Regions from separate parts of the Geobacillus sp. FJAT-46040 genome, predicted to be linked through region 1. Evidence: a T-box and tRNA genes for the amino acid it is inferred to sense, from the RefSeq annotation. Region 1 holds a T-box; the other holds one or more tRNA genes.
The links. The T-box of region 1 lies ahead of ileS (isoleucine--tRNA ligase). A T-box ahead of a tRNA ligase gene usually reads a tRNA of that ligase, here a tRNA-Ile.
Positions count from the first base shown of each region.

Region 1 (15,688 bases):
CGCAGCCGTCGCCGGCGTTGATGATCGGAATGCCGACCGCATGGCGGAGCGCTTCGAAATACGCATCTTCGTGATGGCGGATGACAACCGCATCGACGCCGATCGCCTCAAGCGTCCGTACGGTATCGTACAGCGTCTCCCCTTTTTGCACGCTCGAGCGTTCCGGGTCAAATGGAATGACATGAAGCCCAAGCTTCCGTTCCGCCATCTCGAAGCTGCATTTCGTGCGCGTGCTCGGTTCGAAAAACAAGTTGGCGACGTACATCGGCGCCGCCGGGCGCCAGATGCGCCCGCTGCGGAACGCTTCCGCTTCATCGAGCAAACGGTGGATTTCATCAAGCGGCAGTTCACTTAATGCGAAAAGATGGGTCATCGGTCTCGCTCCTTTTCGTTTTTTCGCGAAAAAAAACACCTTGCCGGCCAGGCAAGGTGTGACGATCGGCGCATGGCAGAGCCGAAGAAGGTGCACTCCGGCCCTGGATGCGCCTGTTTTCACACCTTTTTAAGCCTCGCGGGACTTAATTAAAAGGTGCTTTCTCCTATTAGGCGACATGGTCGCTCTAGTTTTCTTCAAATAGGTTTTCCGCGGCTTGCGGACGCCCCGGCAAAATCAAGTTGAGGAGGACGCCGACAATGGCCGAGAGCGCCATCCCGGTAATTTGGAAGCTGTCGCTGATTTTCAGCACCGCTCCGCCGATGCCGATGACCAAGATGACCGAGGCGATGACCAAGTTGCGCGTCGCGCCGAAGTCGATGCGGCTGTCAACGAGCATCCGCAGTCCGGACGAGGCGATGATGCCAAACAGCAAGATCGACACACCGCCCATGACCGGCGTCGGAATCGAGCTGATCAGCGCCGTGATTTTGCCGACGAAGCCGAAAGCGATCGCGATGACCGCCGCGCCGGCCAGCACGTAGACACTGTAGACGCGGGTGATCGCCAGCACACCGATGTTTTCCCCGTACGTCGTTTTCGGCGGACCGCCAAGCAAGGCGGAGATCATCGTCGCCGTTCCGTCCCCTAAAATCGAGCGGTGCAGCCCCGGTTTTTGAATGAGGTCGCGGCCGACGACTTTGCTTAAGACGAGCTGGTGGCCGATATGCTCGGACAAGGTGACGATCGCCACCGGCACCATGAGCATGACGATCTCGGCAGTGATGCGCACCGGATAATCGGCAAACGGGATCAAGAAATCCGGCCATTCGAACCATTTCGCCGCCGCCACTTTCGACAAATCGACGAGCCCGACCGCCAACGCGTAGAGATAGCCGACGACAATGCCGACAAGCACCGGAATCAAGCTCAACATGCCGCGCGCGAGCACGGAGCAGACGATCGTGGCCGCGAGCGTCACGAGCGCCACCGAGAAATGGAGCAAGCTGTATTTGCCGTCCGGGCCGTTCATCGCCATCCCGACCGCCGTCCCGGCCAAGCCGAGGCCGATGACGATGATGACCGGGCCGACCACAACCGGCGGCAACAGTTTCATCACCCAGCGGTAGCCGGCTTTTTTAATGATGAGGGCGACAACCCCGTACACCAATCCGGCGAGGAAGCTGCCGATCATGGCCGCTCCCGGGCCGCCAGCCGTTTTCGCCGCGATGATCGGCGCAATGTAGGCGAACGACGAGCCAAGATACGCCGGCACTTGCCATTTCGTAATGAGCAAAAACGCCAATGTTCCAAGCCCGCTTGTCAGCAAGGCGATCGACGGATCTAAGCCGACTAAGTACGGCACTAAAATCGTCGCCCCAAACATGGCGAATAAATGCTGAAGGCTTAAGGTGATCCATTGCCCAACAGTCGGGCGGTCTTGAATGTCCAACACCGGTTTGTTCATCTTTCGTCACTCCTTTGATCAAATGAGCGAGGCTTGCTTTCTAGTGTGCACAAAAAAATCCCTCTTTGCCCGCGAAGACGCAAAGAGGGTGCAGAAACAGCCGAAACGATTCCGCCCCTTTTGCAGCCTCACGGGACTGCTCTTAAAAGGGTGCTTCGCTATTTTTCATGAATGGAGACTTGATCGATGCCGTCCACTTCCGAAAGCTCCACGACGATCAGTTCCGAACGAGAGGTCGGCACGTTTTTGCCGACGAAATCAGCGCGGATCGGGAGTTCCCTGTGGCCGCGGTCAACAAGCACGGCGAGCTGGATGCGCGCCGGGCGGCCCAAATCCATGACCGCATCCATCGCCGCCCGCACCGTCCGGCCGGTGAAGAGCACGTCATCAACTAAAATGACATTCCGCTCGGTCACCGGAAACGGCACATTCGTTCCTTTCACAAGCGGTTCATGATCATCCGTTTTTACCGTCAAATCGTCGCGATACAGCGTAATATCGAGTTCACCAACGGGAACGGACGCCCCTTCAATTTGCTCGATCCGCTCCGCCAAGCGGCGCGCCAAGTAAATGCCGCGCGTTTTAATTCCGACAAGCACGCAGCCGTCAATGCCTTTGTTTCGTTCGATGATTTCGTGGGCGATGCGCGTCAAAGCGCGGCGAATCGCCTGTTCGTCCATCACGACCGCCTTTTGCATCCAAGCCACCTCCGTTGGCACAAAAAACCCCCCGCCTGTGAAGCGGGGGATGGCGCGCTTATCACCAAACAAGATGGGCATACATCGCCCTTCTTTGTCATTCCGACCCCTTTTCAGCCTCACAGGACTGAACTTAAAGGTTCCTGTTCACTTGTTTTCATTGTAAAGCGGCTGCGTCCGTTTGTCAATCGTTTTTTCGCAGCCATTCGAGCAATTCGGCAAACTCTGGAGGCAACGGTGCTTCAAACTCCAAATACTCGCCGCTTCTCGGATGACGGAAGCCAAGCACCCCGGCGTGCAGCGCCTGGCCGTCGATGGCGAGCGTTTTTTTCGGCCCGTATTGCGGGTCGCCAGCGAGCGGGTAGCCGATGTATTTCATATGGACGCGAATTTGGTGCGTCCGCCCCGTTTCCAGCTGGCACTCCACATACGTATAATGGCGAAACCGCTCGAGCACGCGGAAATGGGTGACCGCTTCCTTCCCGTTTTCTTCGGTGACCGCCATTTTCTTTCGATCGCGCTTGTCGCGGCCGATCGGCGCGTCGATCGTCCCGTAATCGTGTGGAATGACGCCGTGGACGATCGCCTTGTAGCGGCGCGTCACCGTTTTGTTCACGAGCTGCTCGACGAGCGAGCGGTGGGCGGCGTCGTTTTTCGCCACCATCAACAGTCCTGATGTGTCTTTGTCAATGCGATGGACGATGCCGGGGCGAAGCACGCCGTTGATCCCGGACAAGTCGCGGCAATGGGCGAGAAGCGCATTCACAAGCGTGCCGCGCATATGCCCGGGCGCCGGGTGGACGACCATGCCGCGCGGTTTGTTGACGACAAGGACATCCTCGTCCTCGTAATAAATGTCGAGCGGAATCGGCTCCGGTTCCACATGAAGCGGCTCCGGCTCCGGCGGTGAGACGGCGACCGCGTCGCCCGCCTCGCATTTGTAGTTCGCCTTGACCGTCTCGCCATTGACGGTCACAAGCCCGTTTTTGATCCATTGCTGCACTTGCGAACGCGACCATTCGTCATTTAGCGCCGCGATCACTTTATCGATCCGCTCGCCGTCATATTCGTCTTCGATGTGAAACGTGATCGTGTCCATCTACTCATTCCCTTTCTCTGGTGTCGCGAAAAAAAACATATGGACAAACAGCAAGATGACGCCGACGGTCAGCGCCGAGTCGGCGATATTGAACACCGGAAAGCTGTACGTGCCGATGTACGTATGAATAAAGTCGACCACTTCTTTCCGGAATACGCGGTCGATAAAATTGCCGATCGCCCCGCCGAGCATCAGCCCAAGCCCCACGCCGGCCAGGCGCTCGGAAGGCTTCAGGCGGCGGATGTAAATCACGATCGCCGCCACGACAATAACCGTAACCAAATAAAAGAGCCAAAACTGCCCTTCCAGCATGCCCCACGCCGCGCCGCGATTGCGGTGCGACGTAATATAGAGTACATTGTCAATGACCGGGATGCTTTCCCCAAGCCGCATATAGCGGACGACAAGCCATTTCGTCCATTGATCGAGGATGATGACCGCCGCCGCAATCCAATAGTATGCCACCGTGCCAAGTCCCCCTGTCCTTCTCATTCATCCTTTTTGCATTGTAGCATAATTCGCCATGGCAAACAAATGAAGCGACAAGGCTACCTTGGGGCAGCCTGCCGCTTTTGTTATGCCGAATAATGTTCGTTCACAATGTGCGCGCAGCGCGGACAAAGCGTTGGATGCGACGGATCGGCGCCGACTTCTTTCGTCACCGTCCAGCACCGCTCGCACGTCTCGCCTTCCGCCGGGCGGACGAGGACGGCTACGTGGTCGAGCCGCTCGGCTTCGGCCGGTGCGGCGTCATACGGCTCATCGGCAACGGAAAACGCGGAAACGATGAGAAGCTGGCGCAAGTCGGCATCAAGCGACGCCAACAGCTTCCGCGCCTCGTCTTTCGGGTAGACCGTGACGCTCGCGGTCAGCGATTTGCCGATCACTTTTTCGTTGCGCGCATTCTCGAGCGCTTTTAACATGTCATCTCGTACATCCATAAACGCATCCCATTTCGCGAGCAGCGCTTCTTCGCCGTCGATCGCGATCGGCTCTGGCATATCGGTGAGCTGGATGCTTTCGACGTTTTCTCTTCGATTCGGGATATGCTCCCACACCTCATCGGCGGTATGCGGCAAAATCGGCGCGATGAGCTTCGCCAACGCGACGACCGTTTCATAGAGCACCGTCTGCACGGCGCGGCGGGCGCGCGAGTCGGCCGCTTCGATGTACAAAATGTCTTTCGCCATATCCAAGTAAAACGCGCTCAGCTCGACGGTGCAGAAATGGTTCATCTCATGGTAAACCGCGGCGAAATCGTAGCTGTCATAGGCCTTTTTCACTTTGGCGATCAGCTTGTTCAACTTCGCCAGCATATAGCGGTCGACTTCGCCAAGCTCCCCAATCGGCACGGCGTTTTGGTTCGGATCGAAATCGAACAAGTTGCCGAGCATAAACCGGAACGTGTTGCGGATTTTCCGGTACACTTCCGACACTTGTTTTAAAATATGGTCGGAGATGCGCACGTCCGCTTGGTAGTCAACCGAAGCGACCCAAAGGCGCAAAATGTCGGCGCCAAACTGTTCCATCACCTTCGCCGGCACGACGACGTTGCCGAGCGACTTGCTCATTTTCCGCCCTTCGCCGTCCAAGACAAAGCCGTGGCTCAACACGCCTTTATACGGCGCTTTGCCGGTGACGGCAACGGCGGTGGACAGCGATGAGTTGAACCAGCCGCGGTATTGGTCGGAGCCTTCCAAGTACAAATCAGCCGGACGCACGAGATCGTCGCGTTCGACCAACACGGCTTGGTGCGACGAACCGGAGTCAAACCAGACATCCATAATGTCCGTTTCTTTCGTAAAGATGCCGTTCGGGCTCGACGGATGGGTGAATCCTTCCGGCAGCAAGTCTTTCGCCTCGCGTTCAAACCAGACGTTCGACCCGTATTGGCGGAACAAGTTCGACACATGCTCAATCGTCTCATCGGTGATGATCGGTTCACCGTTTTCGCCGTAAAAGACCGGAATCGGCACCCCCCAGGCGCGTTGGCGGGAAATGCACCAGTCGCCGCGGTCGCGCACCATGTTGTGGATGCGGATTTCCCCCCACTCCGGAATCCATTTCGTTTCCTTAATCGCTTGAAGCAGCTCGTTGCGGATTTTATCGATCGATGCAAACCATTGCGTTGTCGCCCGGAAAATCGTCGGCTGCTTTGTCCGCCAGTCGTGCGGATACGAGTGGGTGATAAACCCAAGCTTCAATAAAGCGCCGACTTCCTCAAGCTTCTGTGTAATCGCCTTGTTGGCGTCTTCGTAAAACATTCCGGCAAATCCCGGCGCTTCCTCGGTCATGTAGCCGCGTTCATCAACCGGACAAAGGACCGGAAGCCCATATTTTTGCCCAACGAGAAAGTCGTCTTCCCCGTGGCCCGGCGCCGTATGGACGCAGCCCGTACCGGCGTCGGTCGTGACGTGTTCGCCGCACACAACAAGCGAGTCGCGCTCATAAAACGGATGTCTCGCCACGACGTATTCAAGCTCTTTTCCTTTGACCGTTTTGACGACCGACCATGCGTCCCAACCGATTTCTTTCGCCACCGATTCCGCCAAGGCGGCAGCGACGACATACCGTTTTCCGCTGACATCGACAACATAGTAATCCAAATCCGGATGAACCGCGATCGCTAAGTTCGCCGGAATCGTCCACGGCGTCGTCGTCCAAATGACGATTCGCTCATCGCCCTCAAGCACGCCTTTGCCGTTTTTCACCGGGAAGGCGACATAAATCGACGGCGAGCGCTTGTCTTTATATTCGATTTCCGCTTCGGCGAGCGCCGATTCGCTTGACGGCGACCAATAGACCGGCTTCAACCCTTTGTAGATGAGCCCTTTTTTCGCCATTTCGCCAAACACTTTAATTTGCTGGGCTTCGTACTCCGGTTTGAGCGTAATGTACGGGTTGTCCCAGTCGCCGCGCACACCGAGCCGCTTGAATTGCCGGCGCTGGTTGTCGATTTGTTCATACGCATATTGCTCGCACCGCTTGCGGAACTCGGCGACGCTCATCGATTTGCGGTCAACTCCTTGCTTGGCAAGGGCCGTTTCGATCGGCAAGCCGTGCGTATCCCAGCCCGGCACGTATGGGGCGCAATAGCCGCTCATGGATTTGTAGCGGACGATGATATCTTTTAAAATTTTGTTCAGCGCATGACCCATATGAATGTCGCCGTTGGCATACGGCGGGCCGTCATGCAGAACAAACAGCGGCCGTCCTTTCGTCCGCTCCTGCACTTTCCGGTAAATGTCCATCTCTTCCCATTTTTTTTGCATTTCCGGCTCCCGCTTCGGCAAGTTACCGCGCATCGGGAAGTCGGTTTGCGGCATAAGCAGCGTCTCTTTGTAGTCCATCTTCGCTCCTCCTTCAAGCATCAAATCAAAATAAAAAACCGTTCTCCCCCGGCAAGGGACGAGAACGGTCTCGCGGTACCACCCTTCTTGGCCATGCAAACGACGCACAGCCCACTTTTCATTCGTAACGGGAATGACGCGCCATGGCCTACTGGATGTTCGGCATGGAACTCCAGGGTGATGTTCACTCTTGCGCCGATGCCGGGCTTCCACCATCCCCGGCTCGCTGCGACCGGCCGTTCAAGAGCTACTGTCCCTTTCATCGTCGATGACTATTTCACTATTCATCCGGAAAAAAGCCAACCGCCTCCCACGGCGGCTGATGCGGCGATTTTTGCCAATTATTATAACCGAAACGTCTTCGGTTCGTCAAGGCTGTGACAGCGGTTCTCTCGCCCCTTCTTCCAAATCCGGCGCCTCATACTCCATCAACTCGTCCCAATCGCGGCTGTTGATCATATCGAGCTGGGCCTCGACAAGCATGCGGAAACGGGCGCGGAACACTTTCGACTGCCGCTTCAGCTCCTCGATCTCGAGGGCGATTTTCCGCGATTTCGCTAATGCATCGCTGATGATGCGCTCGGCGTTTTTTTCCGCCTCTTTAATGATCAGCTTCGCCTCTTTTTGCGCATTCCGCTTCACTTCTTCCGCTGCTTCCTGTGCAACAAGAATCGACTTATTGAGCGTCTCTTCAATGTTCGCAAAGTAGTTCAGCTTTTCCGTCAGTTCGGCCACTTTTTCTTCCAGCTGTTTTTTTTCACGGATGAGCATTTCATAGTCTTTAATGACTTGATCGAGAAACTCGTTCACTTCGTCTTCATCGTACCCACGAAACCCGCGGCTGAATTCCTTGTTGTGAATATCCAATGGCGTCAACGGCACAACGGCCACCTCCGTCTCCATCATTCCTTTTCTTCACTTTCATTCGACATGGTTTGCCGATTTCCTGCCGTCATTTGCTTATTTTTGTCGGCCAATCTGAACGAGCCAGCGCTCTTTTTTCGTCGGCCCTTCCACCGAAAACAGCTTGCAGCGGCCAAAACCGCGCGCCGACAGGACATCGCCCGGTCCGCAGAGGAAATCCGGCTTGTCCACCACCTTCCAGTTGACTTTGACAAGCCCGCTTTCAACAAGCGCACGCGCTTTCTCGCGCGCAAGGCGAAACGCCTGAGCGAGCACAGCATCGAGCCTTAGAGAAGACACCGTGACCGTTCCTTCCTCCCACGTTTCGGCAAGCGGCATGGCTGCCGACAACGGAAGCGGCTCAAGCGCAACCGGAGCTTTGCCGATCGTTTCGACATGCAAGCGGACGTAGTCGGCGACTTCAGCAGCAACAAAAAACTGAATTTCCCCATCCCGAATGAGAATATCGCCAAACTTGCCGCGCCGCAAGCCAAGCGACATCAGCGCCCCCAACACATCGCGATGTTCAAGGGAAACGAATTTCGCCGGATAGCGGACGGCAAACAGTACAATGCCATAATCCTCTTCCTCAGGATCGATATACGGCGGAGCGAGAAACACCCGCTTCCGCTCGACAAACGGGGCGCCGCCGAAAAAGAACGCGCGCACATCTTCCGCACCGCCGGCGATGCTTTGCACGATTTGCTGCTCGCGCGGATCGAGAAAATCGGTCAGCTTCGGAGCGTACTGACGGCTCACCATCTCCTTCCACTCGAGCACTTGATCAATGAACGGATGTTCCTCTTTGCGAAAATGCTGATACAGCTCCACTCGACGTCACCTTGCTTTCATGGAAGAAAGGAACCCACAACGGATTCCTCTCTGCGAGTTTCGCCCTTCCGCCTTTTTGCCTGCCGAGCGGAGAGCGGCGGCGCCGTGCGCGCAAAACGAAGTTAAAACTGCGACTGAAGAATGTCGAACAGGGCGTGAAGCCCTCTCGTCGCGAATTCAAGAACGATAAACGCGACGATTGGGGAGACGTCAATGATGCCAAGCGGCGGAATGACCCGCCGAAACGGCTCCAAATACGGCTCGCAAATAGCGGCCAACATCTGTCCGAACCGCGTTTCGCGCGCATTGGGAAACCATGACATTAAAATATAAATGATCAGCGCATACGAGTACACTTGAATCACTGTCGTCAAAAACGTGAGTACATAATCCAACAGCTACCACCTCTTCATCGGTCTGTCATCCTCGCCGTCGAGCGAAATCGAGCCGCTGACGTCGACGTTTTCCGGGGTGCATAAAAAAATTTTTGTGCCGACTTGCTGAATGTCGCCGCCAATGGCGTACACCGTGCCGCTTAAAAAGTCGACGATCCGCTTCGCCTGCTCATGCTGGATGCGCTGCAAGTTGACGATGACCGCGCGCCGGCTTTTCAAATGGTCGGCGATCTCCTGCGCCTCCGCATACACCCTCGGCTCAGCAAGCACGACTTTCGCCGATTTTTGCACGCTTTGCAGGCTGACGACGTTCGCCTTGCCTGCCGTCTTCGGCAGCGCCTCTTCTTCCGGCTGTGGCGCCTCATATTCTTCTTCATAGTCTTCGTAGTCTTCTTCTAAAAAATAATCACGGAATTTTTTCATCAATCCCATCCGGTTTCACCTCCTACAATGATCCAACAAGCGCGCTGCCTATGCGCACAAACGTCGCTCCTTCCTCGATGGCGATCGTGTAATCGTTTGACATGCCCATTGACAGTTCGGTGCATGGGGCATGGGCCATTCCCAACGCCTGAACGTGTTCCTTCAGCATCCGCAATTGGCGAAAGCAAGCGCGCAATACCGCTTCGTCGTCCGTGTGCGGCGCCATCGTCATCAATCCGACGACTTCGATGCGCGAAAAGGCGCGAAGTTGTTCAATAAACGGAATCGTTTCTTCGGGGGCGAGCCCGTGTTTGGTCACTTCCCCCGACACGTTCACTTGCACAAAACATTTTACTGGCCGCACCGCCCGTTTTTCAATTTCTTTCGCGAGCGACAAGCGGTCGAGTGAATGAATGTAATCGACTTTATCAATAATGTCTTTGACTTTGCGCGACTGAAGCGTCCCAATGAAATGCCACGTCGCTTGATTTCCGATCCGTGCATGCTTTTCAATCAATTGGTCGGAGCGGTTTTCGCCGAGGTCGGCAATGCCGGCGTCAAGCACCTCCATCGCCCGCTCGGCATCGACATATTTAGTGACCGCCACGATGCGCACGCCGGCCGGATCGCGGCCGACGCGAGCGCAGGCCGCCTCGATTTCTCGGCGAATGGCCGCCAAGTTGTCGCGCACCGTCATGCCGTCTCCTCCCTTCGGCCGATAAACGCCAACATCCTTCCAGTCGTTCCGCGGTCGCGGCGGTGGGAAAAAAACAACGCTTCCTCACAGCTTGTACAGCGTTCTGACACATAAATATGGCTGTTCGGAACGCCAGCCGCGATCAACTGAAGCCGATTGGCTTCCTTTAAGTCGAGCGCATATTGCCCTGGGCTTGTTTCCCGCCATGGCAACGGGCTTTCCGGAGGAATCGTCGGGCGCAGACTGTCCACGACACGGTCGTCAACCGTATAACAGCACGGACCGATGGCAGGTCCGATGGCAACATAGATGTCGCTCGGCGCGATGTGTTCGCGCGTTTGCCAAAGCCGCACCATGTGACCAGCGATGCCGCCCGCCGTTCCCCGCCACCCGGCATGAGCAAGGCCGACTAACCCAGCAGATGGCGCCACAAAATAAATGGGCACACAATCGGCAAAACAAAGCGCGAGCAATACCTCCGCTTCGTCTGTATACAACCCGTCGACCCCTGGAACCGCCGTGGCGAAATCTTGCGCTCCGTTCCCCCGTTCGTTTTTCGTCACCTTCCGAATGTCGGCGCCATGCACTTGTTCACAACATACCCATCGCTCAAGCGGGAATGAGAGCCATTGCGCCAAACGCCCGCGGTTGGCGACAACAACCGTGCGATCGTCGCCGACGTGCAGCCCCATATTCAGCGAAGCGAACGGCCCTTTGCTCTCCCCGCCATGTTTCGTCGTCAATCCAGCGACGGCTCCAGCAAACGGAGGCGCACCGCAGCGGAGCCAGCCGCGGGCTTCTTGTTGAAAAATGTCCGGCATTCGCGTCAACCTCACGCTGTTTTTTGTAGTTTTTTATCACTTTTTTTCCTATTTTATCATAGTTTGTTTATCCATGATAACCTTTATTTATGATTTTGTCGAAACATTGCCGCAGAAATTGTCCAACCCTTATTGCCGCCCGAAAACCGCGCTGGCGGCATAGCCGATCTGCCCACGAAAAGCGGAAAGGTCTGCAACATCGTCCTGCCGCGTTGCAAGCGACGGGGCCAATCGTTGCACCAGCCGTTTAATCGGAATCATGAAGGCGGACTAAAATAACATCGGCTCCGATTTTGACGATGTTCTGCCATGGAATGACGACCGCCTCTTCGCGGCCGAACAGCCCGAGCATCTTTCCGGCGCCTAAAATAATGAGTGAGCGGATTTTTCCAGTATTTAAATCAATATCAATGTCCCCAATATTGCCAAGCTTCTTCCCATTGGCTACATTGACGACATCTTTCGTCTGAAATTCGGAAATTCTCATCACGGTTTTTCTCCCCGCCTTTCCTCTCTCCCTCTTTTTCATCTATATGAAGCCAAATGTGCAGTTATGTGCCAAAGAAAAAGGCTGCACCTGCAGCCTGTTACACTTGGATGTTTTTATTCATTTGCCGGATCGCCGCTTTTTCGAGCCTCGACACTTGCGCTTGGGAAATGCCGATTTCCTCGGCCACTTCCATTTGCGTCTTTCCTTGGAAAAAGCGTTTGCGGATGATCATTTTTTCCCGCTCATTCAACCGCCGAAGCCCTTCCTTCAAGGCGATTTCTTCGATCCATTGGCTGTCGCGGTTGCGCTCATCGCTCAGCTGGTCCATCACATAAATCGGGTCGCCGCCGTCGTTGTAAATCGGCTCAAACAACGAAACAGGATCTTGAATGGCATCGAGGGCAAAAACCACTTCCTCATGGGCGACGCCGAGTTCTTTGGCAATTTCCTCGGTTGACGGTTCTTTCGCCGTCTCGCTCATGAGCCGCTCTCGCACTTGCAACGCTTTGTAGGCGATGTCGCGCAGCGAGCGCGAAACGCGGATCGGGTTGTTGTCGCGCAAATAGCGGCGGATTTCGCCGATGATCATCGGCACGGCGTAAGTGGAAAACTTCACGTTTTGATTGAGGTCAAAATTATCAATCGATTTCATAAGTCCGATGCAGCCGACTTGAAACAAATCATCGACAAATTCGCCTCGGTTGTTGAAGCGCTGAATGACGCTCAACACGAGGCGCAAGTTGCCGTTTACTAATTTTTCTCTTGCCTCCAAATCCCCCTCATGCATCCGTCGAAACAGTTCACGCATTTCCTCATTTTTGAGGACGGGAAGCTTCGAAGTGTCTACGCCGCAAATCTCGACTTTGTTCCTCGTCAAGTTGTTCCCTCCCATCAGGAGATGCTAAGTCGTCAGTTTTCAGTATCTCCTTGGAAGGGAAAAATATGCACAGCCTGTCCGACGCGGAAAAAGCGGCGGAATTTCGCTCCCGCCGCCCGCTACATCATTTTATTGAATTCTTTGCGCAACCGTTTAATGATCCGCTTCTCGAGCCGCGATATGTACGATTGCGAAATACCGAGCAAATCAGCGACGTCTTTTTGCGTCTTTTCTTCGCCGCCGGAGAGGCCAAAACGCAATTCCATAATTTGCTTCTCGCGGTCGCTCAGCTGGCGCAAGGCGTTTAAGAGCAAGCGCCGGTCGACATCCGCTTCCAAATCTTTCGTAATCACGTCGTCATCCGTTCCCAACACGTCGGAAAGCAACAGCTCGTTGCCATCCCAGTCGATATTGAGCGGTTCATCAAACGACACTTCCGCCCGCACTTTGTTGTTGCGGCGCAAATACATTAAAATTTCGTTTTCAATGCAGCGCGACGCGTATGTCGCCAGCTTGATCTTCTTCTCTGGGTTGAACGTGTTGACCGCCTTAATGAGGCCGATCGTTCCAATGCTGATCAAATCTTCAATGTGAATGCCGGTGTTTTCAAACTTGCGCGCAATGTAGACGACAAGACGCAAATTGCGTTCGATCAAAAGCGATCTTGCCGTGTCATCACCGGCGGCGAGCCTGGCAATCAGCTGCTCCTCTTCTTCTTTTGTCAGCGGCGGCGGGAGGGCTTCGCTGCCTCCGATATAATAAATTTCATCCGCCTTCAGGCCAAGCTTGGCCAAAAGCTTATACAGCCAGTTCATGAAGCGAAGTTTCCATTTTCTCATGAAAATCCCCCTTCTAAACGGATCAAAAGTGAGTATGATATACTAACAAAACCTACGAAGCGGTCAGCTTTCTTCCCGCCTGCACCATTTTCGGATGGACGATGCAGTCGTACTCCCCATCCGTCGACAGCGGATCAGCGCTTAGCGCCACAAGCCCTTGCGCTACTTCCAACCATTCGTTTTCGTACCGCAGCATAATGCGGTCTGGCTTAACCGCCGCCATCATTTGTGGACCGCTGCCAACCGCACGGTACGGAATGAGACGGAGGCGATGGACCCACCGCTCCGGCGGGGAAGCCAGCATCATGGGAGAGCTGAGACAACCCAGTAGCTCCTCAGGAAGCACGGCCTTTGCTTTTTCCTGTTCGACTACCATCACCGGCGTTTTTGTCAACGGATCGACGAGCTGGTTGCCGCTGTCAATCAAGCCGCGCAGCATAAGCGGCCGCCCGTCCCATACGATCTTGACCTCAATGATATATTCAAACCGCAGTTTTTTTTCGCGAATCGCCTCCACCCTTCGGCGAGAAAAAAGCCATAAAACCGGAAACCCGATGACAACAAACAGCCAACTGACTGGATCGCCCGCTCCGGGATGACGCATGAGAAGCATTCCTTGGCGGACGGACAGTTGGTACGCGAAAACATAATGAACCGCCAGCATGCCGCCGCCGACGGCGAACGTGGCAAAGTAAAACGCCAGCATATTCTCAAGCAAATAGCGCGGGCGCTTAAACCCGAAGGCGGCCCACACGATCAACACGGAAACAGCTACTTTTACCAACGGGTGCTGGGCGATGGCGGACAACGGGGTGAACAGCAGCACCACAAGCAGCGACCCGATCAACGCCCCAGCCAACAGACGCCACCAGACGATCGGCCGCTTGAGCATGAGCGCCGTCAGCCAAAGAAGCAACGCGTCAAAACAGACGTTCAACAGCCAAATCACATCGAGATAGACGACCAACCGTCAAGCCCCTCCCCCGCCCATATCGGCTTTGTCTGAAACAAGTATATAGCACCTTGCGAGGGAAAGTCTGTCAATCGATGGCGGTGAAAAAGGAGATGTTTTGTCAAAACAGGGGGAACCACGGCGGATCAAATCGGCCGGCACGAAAGCCTAGCCCGCCTTCTCTTTTTCGCCCTTTCGTTGCGAGAGAGCGGGCGGCCAACGCGAGAAGTTTTTGGTCCTAATCGGAAAAGCGAGGCTGTCTCAAAAGATCGTCTTTCTTTAAGAGAGATACAATATATTGTTTCACCAAAGTGCTTCGTGCACGTTCGTGCATGCATCTTGTGATGAAGAAAGGGTGTCCCGTTGCTTTTGGGACACCCTCGTTTCGCCATCTAGCGGCGGCGGTTGCGGTTGCGCAAGAAAGCGGGAATGTCAAGCGGATCTTCTGCTTGCCCCGAGCGGAGCGCCGCATAGTCTTGTATTGGCTCTTCGCGCTTTTCCCGCTTTGGCGCCGGCGCCGCTTTCGGCACAGTGCCGATGCCAATGCGCGGCGGCCGCGGCTGCGAAGCGACGTTTTCGTTGAATCCGGTCGCAATGACCGTCACGATGATCTCGTCCTTTAAGTTCTCATTAATAACGGAGCCGAAGATCATGTTCACTTCTTGGTCGGCCGCCGAAGCAACGATGTCGGCAGCCTCCTGCACTTCGTACAAACTTAAGTTCATGCCGCCGGTGATGTTCATGAGCACCCCTTGCGCGCCGTCGATCGACGTCTCCAACAGCGGGCTGGAAATGGCTTTTTTTGCTGCCTCAGCAGCTCGGTTTTCGCCGCTGGCGATGCCAATCCCCATCAATGCCGAACCTTTATTCGACATGATCGTCTTCACATCAGCGAAGTCAAGGTTGATCAACCCCGGCACGGCGATCAAATCGGAAATGCCTTGCACCCCTTGGCGCAGCACATTGTCCGCTTCGCGGAACGCCTCAAGCATCGGCGTATTTTTGTCGACAATCTCAAGCAACCGGTCGTTCGGAATGACGATGAGCGTATCGACCGCCTCTTTCATGGCGGCGATGCCGCTTGCGGCCTGCGTCGCCCGCTTGCGCCCCTCAAACGTAAACGGGCGTGTAACAACGCCGACCGTAAGCGCCCCTAACTCGCGCGCAATTTGGGCGATGACCGGGGCAGCGCCAGTTCCCGTGCCGCCGCCCATGCCAGCGGTGACAAACACCATATCGGCGCCGCGAAGCGCTTCTTCAATTTGCTCTTTGCTCTCCTCAGCTGCTTTTTTTCCAACTTCTGGGTTTGCCCCCGCGCCCAAGCCGCGTGTCAGCTTCGCCCCGATTTGCAGCTTGATCGGCGCCTTCGACAAGTTGAGCGCCTGTGCATCCGTATTGACCGCAATAAACTCTACACCTTGCACCCCATGCTCAATCATCCGATTGACGGCGTTGTTGCCGCCGCCCCCGAC
Region 1 covers NZ_NISS01000001.1:1,854,620-1,870,307, forward strand. The annotation lists gene CD000_RS09765 (aspartate carbamoyltransferase catalytic subunit) at 1-373, opposite strand, end outside; gene CD000_RS09770 (solute carrier family 23 protein) at 561-1,841, opposite strand; gene pyrR (bifunctional pyr operon transcriptional regulator/uracil phosphoribosyltransferase PyrR) at 2,000-2,539, opposite strand; gene CD000_RS09780 (RluA family pseudouridine synthase) at 2,724-3,638, opposite strand; gene lspA (signal peptidase II) at 3,639-4,130, opposite strand; gene ileS (isoleucine--tRNA ligase) at 4,214-6,988, opposite strand; T-box leader at 7,040-7,260, opposite strand; gene CD000_RS09795 (DivIVA domain-containing protein) at 7,358-7,870, opposite strand; gene CD000_RS09800 (YlmH family RNA-binding protein) at 7,949-8,722, opposite strand; gene CD000_RS09805 (YggT family protein) at 8,845-9,117, opposite strand; gene CD000_RS09810 (cell division protein SepF) at 9,121-9,549, opposite strand; gene CD000_RS09815 (YggS family pyridoxal phosphate-dependent enzyme) at 9,563-10,237, opposite strand; gene pgeF (peptidoglycan editing factor PgeF) at 10,234-11,058, opposite strand; gene CD000_RS09825 (YlmC/YmxH family sporulation protein) at 11,306-11,548, opposite strand; gene sigG (RNA polymerase sporulation sigma factor SigG) at 11,646-12,425, opposite strand; gene sigE (RNA polymerase sporulation sigma factor SigE) at 12,545-13,264, opposite strand; gene spoIIGA (sigma-E processing peptidase SpoIIGA) at 13,317-14,231, opposite strand; gene ftsZ (cell division protein FtsZ) at 14,609-15,688, opposite strand, start outside.

Region 2 (15,688 bases), 1.1 Mb from region 1:
GACATCATCCCGAGCGCAAAGCCGAAGGTAATCACGATTCAAGACATTCAGCGCGTTGTTGGACAGCATTTCAACATCAAGATGGAAGATTTTAAAGCGAAAAAGCGAACAAAATCGGTCGCGTTCCCTCGGCAAATTGCCATGTATCTCTCCCGCGAACTGACCGACTGTTCGTTGCCGAAAATCGGCGATGAATTTGGGGGACGCGATCATACAACCGTCATCCACGCCCATGAAAAAATATCAAAGCTTTTGCAAACCGATACGCAGCTGCAAAGGCATATACAAGAGATTCAAGAAAAGCTGAAGCAACTGTGAACAACTGTCTCGGTTTTATGCACAGCTTATCCACATGTGGACAGGCTGTGCTTGCTTCGCTTTTTTTGTTTATCCACATACTAACAAGCCATACGACTAGTACTACGGTTTTTATTTTTATATTTTTATAATTTATTTCCGACGATCTAAAGAAACGGGGAGGAACAGCAACGTGAACATTTCCATTGACCGCGAAGCGTTGGCCAAGAGCGTCCAAGACGTGATGAAAGCCGTATCGACAAGAACGACGATTCCGATTTTGACCGGAATCAAACTAACAGCAACCGCCTCGGGAGTAACGCTGACCGGAAGCGATTCCGACATTTCAATTGAATCGTTTATTCCGCTTGAAAAAGAAGGCAAGTTGCTCGTTGACGTGAAAAGACCGGGGAGCATCGTACTGCAGGCGCGCTTTTTCTCTGAAATCGTGAAAAAACTGCCGCAACAAACGGTGGAAATCGAAACGGAAGACAACTTTTTGACGATCATCCGCTCGGGGCACTCAGAATTCCGCCTCAATGGGCTAAACGCCGACGAATATCCGCGCCTGCCGCAAATTGAAGAAGAAAACGTGTTTCAAATCCCGGCTGATTTATTGAAAACCGTGATTCGGCAAACGGTGTTCGCCGTTTCTACATCGGAAACGCGCCCAATCTTGACAGGTGTCAACTGGAAAGTTGAACATGGCGAGCTTGTCTGCACAGCGACCGACAGTCATCGCTTAGCCATGCGCAAAGTGAAAATTGAGTCGGAAAATGAAGTATCATACAACGTCGTCATCCCTGGAAAAAGTCTTAATGAGCTCAGCAAAATTTTGGATGACGGCAACCACCCGGTGGACATCGTCATGACAGCCAATCAAGTGCTATTTAAGGCCGAGCACCTTCTCTTCTTTTCCCGGCTGCTTGACGGCAACTATCCGGAGACGGCCCGCTTGATTCCAACAGAAAGCAAAACGACCATGATCGTCAATACAAAAGAGTTTCTGCAGGCAATCGACCGAGCGTCCTTGCTTGCTCGAGAAGGAAGGAACAACGTTGTGAAACTGACGACGCTTCCTGGAGGAATGCTCGAAATTTCTTCGATTTCTCCGGAGATCGGGAAAGTGACGGAGCAGCTGCAAACGGAGTCTCTTGAAGGGGAAGAGTTGAACATTTCGTTCAGCGCGAAATATATGATGGACGCGTTGCGGGCGCTTGATGGAACAGACATTCAAATCAGCTTCACTGGGGCCATGCGGCCGTTCCTGTTGCGCCCGCTTCATACCGATTCGATGCTTCAGCTCATTTTGCCGGTGAGAACATATTGACCCACCGCCCTCCTATTGGCGAAAACCATTCAGCTTCAAGGGCAAAAGCAGCCCGACAACGCTGCTTTTTCTCAAGTCCGATGAGAAGGCGGGCAACATCTATGCCCATCCTTCCCATCGGCTTTCTTTGCGAGTGGGCGGATTTTCCGGTAAAATAAAAGAATAGGCAGTTTGAAGGAAAGCGAGCGATGACACGGATGGAACAACGGGTGACGATTACAACGGAAACGATTACGCTGGGGCAGCTTTTGAAACTTGTGCGATTGATCGATACTGGCGGTGCGGCCAAATGGTTTTTGCAGGAACATCACGTGCTTGTCAATGGAGAACGGGAAAACCGGCGCGGGCGAAAGCTGAGAGACGGCGACCGGATCGACATTGAACCGTTTGGCATGTTCGTCGTCGTAAAAGCGGAGTAGGTGAAGGTTCGGTGTTTTTGACCAACTTAACGTTGACGAATTACCGGAATTATGAGTATGAAACGCTGAATTTTGGTGAGGGCGTGAACGTCATCTTAGGAGAAAATGCCCAAGGAAAGACGAACATGATGGAGGCCATTTATGTTTTGGCTATGGCGAAGTCGCACCGCACGTCCAACGATAAAGACCTTATCCGTTGGAATGAAGAGTATGCTAAAATAGAAGGAAGAGCGGAAAAACGAAGCGGGTCGTTAACGCTTGAGTTGCTTATTTCAAAAAAAGGAAAAAAAGCAAGATGTAACCATATTGAACAGCAGCGGCTCAGCCAATACGTCGGCCATTTGAATGTCGTCATGTTTGCTCCCGAAGACTTGAGTTTAGTCAAGGGAAGTCCGCAAGTGCGGCGCCGATTTGTCGATATGGAAATCGGGCAAGTGTCGCCTGTGTATATACATGATTTGAGCCAATACCAAAAGCTGCTGCAACAACGCAATCATTACTTAAAAATGATGCAGGCGCGCGAGCGGAGCGATGAGGCGGTTCTTGATGTGTTAACTGAGCAGCTTGTATTGCTGGCGGCCAAAATTACGCTGCGGCGCCGCCAGTTTTTGTCGCTGCTTGAGCAATGGGCGATGCCAATCCACTATGAAATCAGCCGCGGCGCCGAACAGCTTTGCATCCGATACGAACCGTCGGTCGACGTATCAGAAAAGGCGGAATTGTCGAGAATAGTAGAAGCATACAGTGAAACGTTCGCCGCCATGAGGGAACGGGAAGTTCAGCGGGGAACAACGCTGGTCGGCCCGCATCGTGATGACATCGCGTTTTTCGTGAATGGAAAAAACGTGCAAACTTTCGGTTCCCAGGGGCAACAACGTACAACCGCGCTAGCGGTCAAGCTGGCAGAACTTGAGCTCATCTTTTCCGAGTTAGGCGATTACCCCATTTTATTGCTGGATGATGTGTTGTCAGAACTTGATGACTTTCGGCAAACCCACCTCCTTGATGCCATCCGGAAAAAAGTGCAAACTTTTGTCACAACAACAAGCATTGACGGCATTAAGCACGATATCATTCAAGAAGCGGCTATTTATCGAGTCCATTCTGGTTCGGTAACCGCTCCTTCTTGACCGCGAGACCGTTGAACGTTTGCAAAGAAAGCGTAGGTGATCAGGCATGACAATGGAACAACGGGTTGAGCAGACGTACGATGCAAGCCAAATCCAAGTGCTTGAAGGCCTTGAAGCGGTCCGCAAGCGCCCGGGGATGTACATCGGCTCGACGGGGCCGAAAGGACTGCACCATCTCGTTTGGGAAATCGTCGACAACAGCATCGACGAGGCGTTGGCGGGCTATTGCACAAACATCGATGTGACGATCGGCAAAGACAACAGCATCACCGTCGCCGACAACGGGCGTGGCATTCCGGTTGACATTCACGAGGCGACCGGGCGTCCCGCCGTCGAAGTCATTATGACCGTCCTTCATGCCGGTGGGAAATTTGGCGGAGGGGGCTATAAAGTGTCCGGCGGCTTGCACGGCGTTGGCGCTTCGGTCGTCAACGCCTTATCGGAATGGCTCGAAGTTTACGTCTATCGGGATGGAAAAATCCATTACCAGCGGTACGAGCGCGGAGAACCGTGCACCGACTTGCAAGTCATCGGCGAGACAGACCGGACCGGAACGACGACCCGTTTTAAGCCGGACCCGGAAATTTTCACTGAGACGACCGAATTTGACTATGAAACGCTGGCCACTCGGTTGCGTGAGCTCGCCTTTCTAAATCGCGGCTTAAAAATCACGCTGACGGACGAACGGGTTGACAGCCGAAAAAACGAATATGTTTACGAAGGCGGCATTCGTTCATACGTCCGTCATTTGAACCGAACACGAGAAGTGCTGCACGAAGAGCCAATTTATATCGCTGGCGAGCGTGACGGCATTGCCGTAGAAATCGCCTTGCAGTACAACGACGGCTATACGAGCAATATTTATTCGTTTGTCAACAACATTCATACGCATGAAGGCGGCACACATGAATCTGGCTTTAAAATGGCGCTGACGCGCATTATCAATGATTACGCTCGCAAGCAGCAAATTTTTAAAGAAAACGACACGAATTTGACTGGCGAAGATGTGCGCGAAGGGCTGACGGCCATCGTGTCGATCAAGCATCCATCGCCGCAGTTTGAAGGGCAAACGAAAACGAAGCTCGGCAACAGCGATGCGCGCACGGTGACCGACGCTGTCTTTTCCGAACAATTTGAAACGTTTTTGCTTGAAAATCCGACGATTGCCCGAAAAATCGTCGAAAAAGGCATGATGGCGGCGCGGGCGCGGCTGGCGGCGAAAAAAGCGCGCGAACTGACGCGGCGCAAAAGTGCGCTTGAAATTTCCAATTTGCCGGGCAAACTGGCTGACTGTTCGTCAAGAGACCCGTCGATCAGCGAGCTGTATGTCGTCGAGGGCGATTCGGCCGGCGGCTCCGCGAAACAAGGGCGCGACCGCCATTTCCAAGCGATTTTGCCGCTGCGCGGGAAAATCCTTAACGTGGAAAAAGCGCGCTTGGACAAAATTTTGTCGAACAATGAGGTGCGGGCGATTATTACCGCCCTTGGCACGGGCATTGGCGAAGAGTTTGACATCTCAAAGGCGCGTTACCATAAGGTCATTATCATGACCGACGCCGATGTTGACGGGGCCCATATTCGCACGCTTCTTTTAACATTTTTTTACCGTTATATGCGGGAATTGATTGAACACGGCTACATTTATATCGCTCAGCCGCCGCTGTATAAAATCGAGCAGGGAAAACAGGTGCGTTATGCTTACAACGACCGCCAGCTTGAGAAAATCCTTGCCGAGCTGCCGGACCAGCCAAAACCGACGATTCAACGCTATAAAGGATTGGGCGAAATGAATCCGGAGCAACTTTGGGAAACGACGATGAATCCGGAAACGAGAACGTTGCTGCAAGTGAGCTTGCAAGACGCCATTGACGCAGATGAAACGTTTGAAATTTTAATGGGCGATAAAGTTGAGCCGCGCCGCCAGTTCATCGAAGAAAATGCCCGTTATGTGAAAAACTTGGACATTTAGGATAAAAAAAAAGAGGGAATCAGCCGCCCTCCTCGCTTCACCTTGCCGACGGGGACACCCGGCGCGCGAGCGAAGCGGCGCCCGCCGTCCGTCCGCGTCCGCCTGGCCGGGCGGTCCGGACTGGAGGAGGTTTCAAAGGGAGGTTTGAACGAATGGCAGAACACGAACAACCGCGCATCCGCGAAGTGAACATCAGCCAGGAAATGCGTTCTTCGTTTCTTGACTATGCGATGAGCGTCATCGTTTCGCGCGCCCTGCCGGACGTGCGCGACGGGCTGAAGCCGGTGCATCGCCGCATTTTATATGCCATGCACGACCTCGGCATGACTGCCGATAAACCGTATAAAAAGTCGGCTCGCATCGTCGGCGAAGTGATCGGGAAATATCATCCGCACGGGGATGCCGCCGTGTATGACACGATGGTGCGCATGGCGCAAGATTTCAACTACCGCTACATGCTTGTCGACGGACATGGCAACTTCGGATCGATTGACGGCGACGCGGCAGCAGCGATGCGCTACACGGAAGCGCGCATGTCGAAAATCGCCATGGAGCTTTTGCGCGATATCAACAAAGACACGATTGACTATCAAGACAACTATGACGGTTCGGAAAAAGAACCGGTCGTGCTGCCGTCCCGGTTTCCTAATTTGCTTGTCAACGGTTCATCCGGCATCGCTGTCGGAATGGCGACGAACATTCCGCCGCACCAGCTTGGCGAAGTGATTGATGCCTTGTTGGCATTAAGCCAAAATCCGGAGATGACGGTTGCCGATTTGATGGAATACATCCCAGGACCTGACTTTCCAACCGCTGGACAAATTATCGGCCGCAGCGGCATCCGCAAGGCGTACGAAACGGGTCGCGGCTCCATTACATTGCGCGCCAAGGCCGAAATCGAGCAGCAGCCAAACGGCAAGGAAACGATCATTGTGACCGAGCTCCCTTACCAAGTAAACAAGGCGAAACTGATCGAGCGGATCGCCGAACTTGTGCGCGACAAAAAAATTGACGGCATCACCGACTTGCGCGACGAGTCGGATCGGAGCGGCATGCGCATCGTTATCGAAGTGCGGCGCGATGCCAACGCGAAGGTTGTGTTGAACAATTTGTACAAACATACGGCATTGCAAACGAGTTTTGGCATCAACATGCTTGCTTTGGTAAACGGCGAGCCGAAAGTGCTGAACTTAAAAGAGTGTTTGGAGCATTATTTAAACCATCAAAAAACCGTCATCCGCCGGCGGACGGCGTTTGAGCTGAAAAAAGCCGAGGCGCGTGCTCACATTCTGGAAGGGTTGCGCATCGCCCTTGACCATTTGGATGAAGTGATCGACCTCATCCGCCGCTCACAGACAACGGAGGCGGCGCGCGAAGGGCTGATGGCGCGGTTCTCACTCAGTGAACGGCAAGCGCAGGCGATTTTGGATATGCGCCTGCAACGGTTAACCGGCCTTGAGCGGGAAAAAATCGAACAAGAATACCAAGACCTTGTCCGTCTGATCGCAGAACTGAGAGGCGTATTGGCCGACGAAGAGAAAGTATTGCAAATCATTCGCGATGAACTGAGCGAAATTAAGGAGCGGTTCAACGATGAGCGGCGCACGAAAATCGTTTCAGGAGCCGTTGAGCAGTTCGATGACGAGGATTTAATTCCACAAGAGCATGTCGTCATCACGCTTACTCATAAAGGCTACATCAAGCGCTTGCCTTTATCGACGTACCGGAGCCAAAAACGCGGCGGACGGGGCGTGCAAGGCATGCATACGGCGGAAGACGATTTTGTCGAACATTTGCTCATTACGTCGACTCATGATACCGTGCTGTTTTTCACGAATAAAGGGAAAGTATATCAGGCAAAAGGCTACGAGATTCCGGAATTCGGCCGCACAGCCAAAGGGCTGCCGATCATCAACTTGCTTGAGCTCGATAAAGATGAGTGGATCAACGCCATGATTCCGATTGAAAGCGAGTTTAGCGATGAACGCTACCTCGTGTTTGCGACAAAGCAAGGAATTGCCAAACGTTCCCCGCTTTCAGCGTTCGCCCATATTCGCAACAACGGGCTTATCGCCATCCATTTGCGCGAAGGGGATGAACTGATTTCTGTCCGGCTGACGGATGGCAAAAAGCATTTGATCATCGGTACGAAAAACGGCATGCTCATCCGTTTTCCGGAAACCGACGTGCGGGCGATGGGCCGCAGCGCGACTGGAGTCAAAGCGATCACGCTTGATGACGGGGATGAAGTAGTTGGCATGGAAATTTTAGAAGACCATCATGATGTGCTTGTCGTCACGAAAAAAGGGTTCGGCAAGCGCACTCCGGCCTCGGAATACCGCGTGCAAAGCCGCGGGGGCAAAGGATTGAAAACGTGCAACGTCACGGATAAAAACGGTCCTGTCGTTGCGGTGACAACCGTCGTCGGCAATGAAGACGTCATGGTGATCACGACCGGCGGCGTGCTCATTCGCATTGCCGTCAGCGATATTTCTCGGACGGGAAGAATCGCCCAAGGCGTTAAGCTCATTCGCCTCTCTGGCGAAGATGGGCATGAGTGCGTCGCTACGGTGGCGAAAGTGCCTGAGGAAGAAAGGGACGAGGAATAAAGAAGAAGATCATTCAGCCTAACGGAAACGGCGCTTCGCCTATAGGCGCGGGGCGTCGTTTTTCTGTTTCAAAAGCCTGCCATCGCGGCCAAAATCATGTTACGATAGAAATATAGAGAAAAAAAGACAAAGGGGGCACTAATCGATGGTCCGTGTGAAACGCTCCCAGCTTCGCGAAGGATGCGTGCTCGCTGAAGATGTGCTCGGCAAGACGAAACGTCCAATTATACCGAAAAACACCGTGATCACGAAACCGTTGCTACTCGTACTTGAAAAATTCCTCGTTGAGGAAGTGGACGTTGAACCATTGCTTGCTAACGGTGAACCATTTCCCAACGTCGATTCCGCATCAACGGCGGTTGCCAAACAGCCGATGGCTTTCTACTTAGAGGCGGTCCAACGATACAAAACATGGTTTCAATCGTGGCAAGCCGGTTTGCCGGTTGATATCGGCGAAATCAGAGGGGTCATCACTTCGCTTTTTGAACGAATGGCGGGCCAAAAACGGGAGTTGCTTATGTTGCATCATTACGCAACAAAGGACGAATATTTGCACCATCATGCCGTCAGCGTCGGGCTGCTCGCGGGCTTTTTGGCCATGCAGCTTGGATACAGCGAAGGGGAATGCCACCAAATCGCCCTTGCCGGTGTGCTAGCAGACTGTGGCATGGCGAAAGTAAGTAAGAGAATTTTGACAAATCCGTCAGCGCTCACTGAAGCCGAGTTCAATGAAGTAAAGCAGCACCCTGTCTTCAGCTACCGCATGGTGCAAAAAATCCCTGCGCTAAACCATGGGGCAAAACTTGCTGTGTTGCAACATCATGAACGAAATGACGGCAGCGGCTACCCGCTCGGAGTAAAAGCAGAAAGAATTCACCCTTACAGCCAGATCGTTGCCGTCGCTGATGTCTACCATGCCATGACTTCAGAACGGTTATACCGTCGCAAACAGTCGCCGTTTCGGGCCATTGAAACGATGCAAAGGGAGCAGTTCGGCAAACTGAGTACAGAAGCTGTCGCCGCGCTGGTGAACAATCTCATCGGCCTACAAACAGGAGCCGTCGTCAAACTCTCCAACGGCGAAATGGCTGAAGTTATGTTTATTCCTTCGGACGAGCCAGCCCGGCCGATCGTCAAGATCATCGAAACCGGACAGTTGCTGTCACTAAGCGTTCAGCGGGACATATATATCGAGGAAATGGTGCAAGGTTGATCAGTGTCAGTTCCAAAAAATACTATTGCCTAAACAACATCCACATGATACAATCAACATTGCTTGTGACGGTAAAGAAATAAAAAAGTTGTTGACTTTTCGTTGTCCATGGGTTATTATTTAATAACTGTCATCATTAAGGGACAGCGAAAAAGCTCCTTGAAAACTAAACAAAACGCAAGCGTCATAAGAAAAGCGGAGGCCGCTTTGGCCGAAGCTGGACAATGCGAAAAGCCAATCAACTTTCTTTTGGAGAGTTTGATCCTGGCTCAGGACGAACGCTGGCGGCGTGCCTAATACATGCAAGTCGAGCGGACCAAATCGGAGCTTGCTCTGGTTTGGTCAGCGGCGGACGGGTGAGTAACACGTGGGCAACCTGCCCGCAAGACCGGGATAACTCCGGGAAACCGGAGCTAATACCGGATAACACCGAAGACCGCATGGTCTTTGGTTGAAAGGCGGCCTTTGGCTGTCACTTGCGGATGGGCCCGCGGCGCATTAGCTAGTTGGTGAGGTAACGGCTCACCAAGGCGACGATGCGTAGCCGGCCTGAGAGGGTGACCGGCCACACTGGGACTGAGACACGGCCCAGACTCCTACGGGAGGCAGCAGTAGGGAATCTTCCGCAATGGGCGAAAGCCTGACGGAGCGACGCCGCGTGAGCGAAGAAGGCCTTCGGGTCGTAAAGCTCTGTTGTGAGGGACGAAGGAGCGCCGTTTGAACAAGGCGGCGCGGTGACGGTACCTCACGAGGAAGCCCCGGCTAACTACGTGCCAGCAGCCGCGGTAATACGTAGGGGGCGAGCGTTGTCCGGAATTATTGGGCGTAAAGCGCGCGCAGGCGGTTCCTTAAGTCTGATGTGAAAGCCCACGGCTCAACCGTGGAGGGTCATTGGAAACTGGGGGACTTGAGTGCAGGAGAGGAGAGCGGAATTCCACGTGTAGCGGTGAAATGCGTAGAGATGTGGAGGAACACCAGTGGCGAAGGCGGCTCTCTGGCCTGCAACTGACGCTGAGGCGCGAAAGCGTGGGGAGCAAACAGGATTAGATACCCTGGTAGTCCACGCCGTAAACGATGAGTGCTAAGTGTTAGAGGGGTCACACCCTTTAGTGCTGCAGCTAACGCGATAAGCACTCCGCCTGGGGAGTACGGCCGCAAGGCTGAAACTCAAAGGAATTGACGGGGGCCCGCACAAGCGGTGGAGCATGTGGTTTAATTCGAAGCAACGCGAAGAACCTTACCAGGTCTTGACATCCCCTGACAACCCAAGAGATTGGGCGTTCCCCCTTCGGGGGGACAGGGTGACAGGTGGTGCATGGTTGTCGTCAGCTCGTGTCGTGAGATGTTGGGTTAAGTCCCGCAACGAGCGCAACCCTCGCCTCTAGTTGCCAGCACGAAGGTGGGCACTCTAGAGGGACTGCCGGCGACAAGTCGGAGGAAGGTGGGGATGACGTCAAATCATCATGCCCCTTATGACCTGGGCTACACACGTGCTACAATGGGCGGTACAAAGGGCTGCGAACCCGCGAGGGGGAGCGAATCCCAAAAAGCCGCTCTCAGTTCGGATTGCAGGCTGCAACTCGCCTGCATGAAGCCGGAATCGCTAGTAATCGCGGATCAGCATGCCGCGGTGAATACGTTCCCGGGCCTTGTACACACCGCCCGTCACACCACGAGAGCTTGCAACACCCGAAGTCGGTGAGGTAACCCTTACGGGAGCCAGCCGCCGAAGGTGGGGCAAGTGATTGGGGTGAAGTCGTAACAAGGTAGCCGTACCGGAAGGTGCGGCTGGATCACCTCCTTTCTAAGGACGAAAAGCGGAGGCGAGCGTTTCGCCGCGATGGGCAAATGTTCTTCGCCTAGAGGGATGTTTACATCCCGAAGGCGAAGGTTATTTGACCCCGAGCGGCGGCGAGCCGAAGCTAGACAGAATTTCTTGACAAAACCTATCAGTTTGATTATAATGACGCTTGCTGTTTTGTTTAGTTTTGAGGGAACTTATTGTTCCTTGCAATGTGTATATGGGCCTATAGCTCAGCTGGTCAGAGCGCACGCCTGATAAGCGTGAGGTCGGTGGTTCAAGTCCACTTAGGCCCATTGGATGGGGCCTTAGCTCAGCTGGGAGAGCGCCTGCTTTGCAAGCAGGAGGTCATCGGTTCGATCCCGATAGGCTCCACCATATCAAGGTAAGAGGTTTCAAAGAAGTCGCTTTGCGTCTACAAGCGGATTCGGAGAAGCCGAATTCCTCGACACAAACCAGCGAAGAAGCGAATTCAAAGGAGCTACTTTGCGCCTTCGTCTTCCAGCAGGTTCAAGGAAGATGGATTCCTCGGCGCAAAGCTGCAAAGAAGCAGACTCAAGGCAGCAGCTTCGTTCCTTGAAAACTAGATAACCGATAAAGCAAAGGAAGAAGCCGAGAGCGCGATAGGTTAAGCTAGAAAGGGCGCACGGTGGATGCCTTGGCACTAGGAGCCGATGAAGGACGGGGCAAACGCCGAAACGCTTCGGGGAGCTGTAAGCAAGCGTTGATCCGGAGATGTCCGAATGGGGGAACCCACTGTCCGTAATGGGGCAGTATCCATGCCTGAATCCATAGGGCATGGAGGGCACACCCGGGGAACTGAAACATCTTAGTACCCGGAGGAGAAGAAAGCAACCGCGATTCCCCAAGTAGCGGCGAGCGAAACGGGAACAGCCCAAACCAAGAGGCATGTCCTCTTGGGGTTGTAGGACCGCTCACGATGGGAGTGAGAAAGGGACGGGGTAGACGAACCGGTCTGGAACGGCCGGCCAGAGAAGGTGAGAGCCCTGTAGTCGAAACTTCGTTCCCTCCCGAGCGGATCCTGAGTACGGCGGGACACGGGAAATCCCGTCGGAAGCAGGGAGGACCATCTCCCAAGGCTAAATACTCCCTAGTGACCGATAGTGCACCAGTACCGTGAGGGAAAGGTGAAAAGCACCCCGGGAGGGGAGTGAAAGAGAACCTGAAACCGTGTGCCTACAAGTAGTCAGAGCCCGTTGATGGGTGATGGCGTGCCTTTTGTAGAATGAACCGGCGAGTGACGATGGCGTGCGAGGTTAAGCCGAAGAGGCGGAGCCGCAGCGAAAGCGAGTCTGAATAGGGCGAAAAGTACGTCGTCGTCGACCCGAAACCAGGTGATCTACCCATGTCCAGGGTGAAGGCCGGGTAACACCGGCTGGAGGCCCGAACCCACGCACGTTGAAAAGTGCGGGGATGAGGTGTGGGTAGGGGTGAAATGCCAATCGAACTTGGAGATAGCTGGTTCTCCCCGAAATAGCTTTAGGGCTAGCCTCGGGATGGAGAGTGTTGGAGGTAGAGCACTGATTGGGCTAGGGGCCCTCATCGGGTTACCGAACCCAGTCAAACTCCGAATGCCAACGACTTATGCCCGGGAGTCAGACTGCGAGTGATAAGATCCGTGGTCGAGAGGGAAACAGCCCAGATCGCCAGCTAAGGCCCCAAAGTGCACGTTCAGTGGAAAAGGATGTGGAGTTGCCGAGACAACCAGGATGTTGGCTTAGAAGCAGCCACCATTTAAAGAGTGCGTAATAGCTCACTGGTCGAGTGACTCTGCGCCGAAAATGTACCGGGGCTAAACGTGCCGCCGAAGCTGCGGGATGACCGTTGGTCATCGGTAGGGGAGCGTTCTAAGGGCAGAGAAGCCAGACCGGAAGGACTGGTGGAGCGCTTAGAAGTGAGAATGCCGGTATGAGTAGCGAAAACAGAGGTGAGAATCCTCTGCGCCGAAAGCCTAAGGGTTCCTGAGGAAGGTTCGTCCGCTCAGGGTTAGTCGGGACCTAAGCCGAGGCCGAAAGGCGTAGGTGATGGACAACAGGTTGAGATTCCTGTACCACCTTCTTCCCGTTTGAGCGATGGGGGGACGCAGGAGGATAGGGCGAGCAGGCGGCTGGAAGAGCCTGTCCAAGCCGCAAGGCTGATCCGCAGGCAAGTCCGCGGATCATAAGGCCAAGCGGTGACGGCGACGGATTGATCCGGAAGTCCCCGATTTCACACTGCCAAGAAAAGCCTCTAGCGAGGGAAGAGGTGCCCGTACCGCAAACCGACACAGGTAGGCGAGGAGAGAATCCTAAGGCGCGCGGGAGAACTCTCGTTAAGGAACTCGGCAAAATGACCCCGTAACTTCGGGAGAAGGGGTGCTCTTTGGGGTGAAGAGCCCTGAAGAGCCGCAGTGAAAAGGCCCAAGCGACTGTTTATCAAAAACACAGGTCTCTGCGAAGCCGAAAGGCGACGTATAGGGGCTGACACCTGCCCGGTGCTGGAAGGTTAAGGGGAGCGCTGAGCGGAAGCGAAGGTGCGAACCGAAGCCCCAGTAAACGGCGGCCGTAACTATAACGGTCCTAAGGTAGCGAAATTCCTTGTCGGGTAAGTTCCGACCCGCACGAAAGGTGTAACGACTTGGGCGCTGTCTCAACGAGAGACCCGGTGAAATTATACTACCTGTGAAGATGCAGGTTACCCGCGACAGGACGGAAAGACCCCGTGGAGCTTTACTGCAGCCTGATATGGAATTTTGGTATCGCTTGTACCGGATAGGTGGGAGCCTGGGAAGCCGGAGCGCCAGCTTCGGTGGAGGCGTCGGTGGGATACCACCCGGGCGGTATTGAAATTCTAACCCGCACCCCTTAGCGGGGTGGGAGACAGTGTCAGGTGGGCAGTTTGACTGGGGCGGTCGCCTCCCAAAAGGTAACGGAGGCGCCCAAAGGTTCCCTCAGAATGGTTGGAAATCATTCGGAGAGTGCAAAGGCACAAGGGAGCTTGACTGCGAGACGGACAGGTCGAGCAGGGACGAAAGTCGGGCTTAGTGATCCGGTGGTTCCGCATGGAAGGGCCATCGCTCAACGGATAAAAGCTACCCCGGGGATAACAGGCTGATCTCCCCCAAGAGTCCACATCGACGGGGAGGTTTGGCACCTCGATGTCGGCTCATCGCATCCTGGGGCTGTAGTCGGTCCCAAGGGTTGGGCTGTTCGCCCATTAAAGCGGTACGCGAGCTGGGTTCAGAACGTCGTGAGACAGTTCGGTCCCTATCCGTCGCGGGCGGAGGAAATTTGAGAGGAGCTGTCCTTAGTACGAGAGGACCGGGATGGACGCACCGCTGGTGTACCAGTTGTCCCGCCAGGGGCACCGCTGGGTAGCTATGTGCGGACGGGATAAGCGCTGAAAGCATCTAAGCGTGAAGCCCCCCTCAAGATGAGATTTCCCACCGCGCAAAGCGGGTAAGATCCCTCGAAGATGACGAGGTCGATAGGTCCGAGGTGGAAGCGTGGCGACACGTGGAGCTGACGGATACTAATCGATCGAGGGCTTAACCTAGAAAAGTGAAAGCGCCGCGATTAGCTCTCGAAGCCAAATGTTCTTCACCCGCAGGGGTGCTTGCACCCCGAGGGGGAAGGTTATTTGGCAGAAGAGAGCTAGGCGCTGGAACTGGACAAAGAAAAGCGCAGGCGAGCGGTTCGCCGCGACGGGCAAATGTTCTTCGCCTGCAGGGATTTCCGATCCCGAAGGCGAAGGTTATTTGACCCCGAGCGGCGGCGAGCCGGAGCTGGACAATGCGAAAAGCGCAGGCGAGCGGCTTCTTCCTGAGCACGGTTATCTAGTTTTGAGGGAATGAAAAAGTCTTGACAACAGGTCAACTTTCCTTATAACAAGACTTGTCCATTGTTGCCTAGTGGCTATGGCGGAGGGGAAACACCCGTTCCCATCCCGAACACGGAAGTTAAGCCCTCCAGCGCCGATGGTAGTTGGGGCCAGCGCCCCTGCAAGAGTAGGTCGTTGCTAGGCGAAAATCCCCTGCTGTATATACAGCAGGGGATTTTTGATTTGATTCAACCCAAAAATTTCCGCATTAAGTATTCATGAAGCAGCAACGGCACTTTTTCCGCCGACACGGAGAGAAACTCAAGAATAAAAGTGTATGCCTTGCTTGGGTAAGAATGGAGAAGCTCGCTCCACCATTCCGTCTCATAGCGCGAAATCATGCTCAAGTTATACAGCAACAAGTAATGGGCGTGTATTTCTGGAAGCGAGAATGTTTTCTCTTTCTTGACTGGAATTCGGAGTGTACCGTCAAGATGGAATAAAAACGGACCTTCTCCGGCCGGCGACAGCGGCGATTCTATATGAAAATACAGAAATTCTCCTTCTTCTTTGGCGAACGAAAGCCGCTTTCCTTGTCCTTCTTCACAGAGATATTGGACAAAGCGGGACAACGACATATGGTAGTGGTCCAAAATCACTTTTGGGATGGCGAGCATCGGCGGCGAAGCAGTATGTACAACAGGCAAGGATAACGGTTTTTTTCGCCCGCTTAGAAGAAAAAACGTTTCATGCAACTCGCCAATTCGTTGCAACAGCGTGCCCATGCGAAATTTTTCCCCAGCTTCTTGTTTCACATGAAACATTTTTTCAGAAAAATGTGCGAATAAACCGTTTTTTTGTATTTTCACTTCATCATCTAAAAATTCGTAGCCCTGTTTTTTTCGTTTTCTTGCTGATACACCATGGGCCAAGACCGATGTTGATTCCGGGTAGTCGGGGTCGACAGTGAGCAGGCATGCTTTTAAGAGCTGCACCATGCCGTAAAACAAGAGAACCGGCTTGATGGACAGCGGCGCCTGCTGGGCAGCGGCGTAAAAGTTTTGCCCGTGTTCCAGATAATATAAAAATGGGTAACAGTTT
Region 2 covers NZ_NISS01000001.1:2,911,737-2,927,424, reverse strand. The annotation lists gene dnaA (chromosomal replication initiator protein DnaA) at 1-318, shown strand, start outside; gene dnaN (DNA polymerase III subunit beta) at 491-1,627, shown strand; gene yaaA (S4 domain-containing protein YaaA) at 1,816-2,046, shown strand; gene recF (DNA replication/repair protein RecF) at 2,058-3,176, shown strand; gene gyrB (DNA topoisomerase (ATP-hydrolyzing) subunit B) at 3,223-5,145, shown strand; gene gyrA (DNA gyrase subunit A) at 5,298-7,754, shown strand; gene CD000_RS15630 (HD-GYP domain-containing protein) at 7,900-8,967, shown strand; rRNA gene CD000_RS15625 (16S ribosomal RNA) at 9,214-10,771, shown strand; tRNA gene CD000_RS15620 (tRNA-Ile) at 10,991-11,064, shown strand; tRNA gene CD000_RS15615 (tRNA-Ala) at 11,071-11,146, shown strand; rRNA gene CD000_RS15610 (23S ribosomal RNA) at 11,395-14,323, shown strand; rRNA gene rrf (5S ribosomal RNA) at 14,675-14,791, shown strand; gene CD000_RS15595 (YaaC family protein) at 14,836-15,688, opposite strand, start outside.
Region 2: it encodes a tRNA-Ile, which carries the amino acid that the T-box ahead of ileS (isoleucine--tRNA ligase) is inferred to sense. The anticodon was not compared.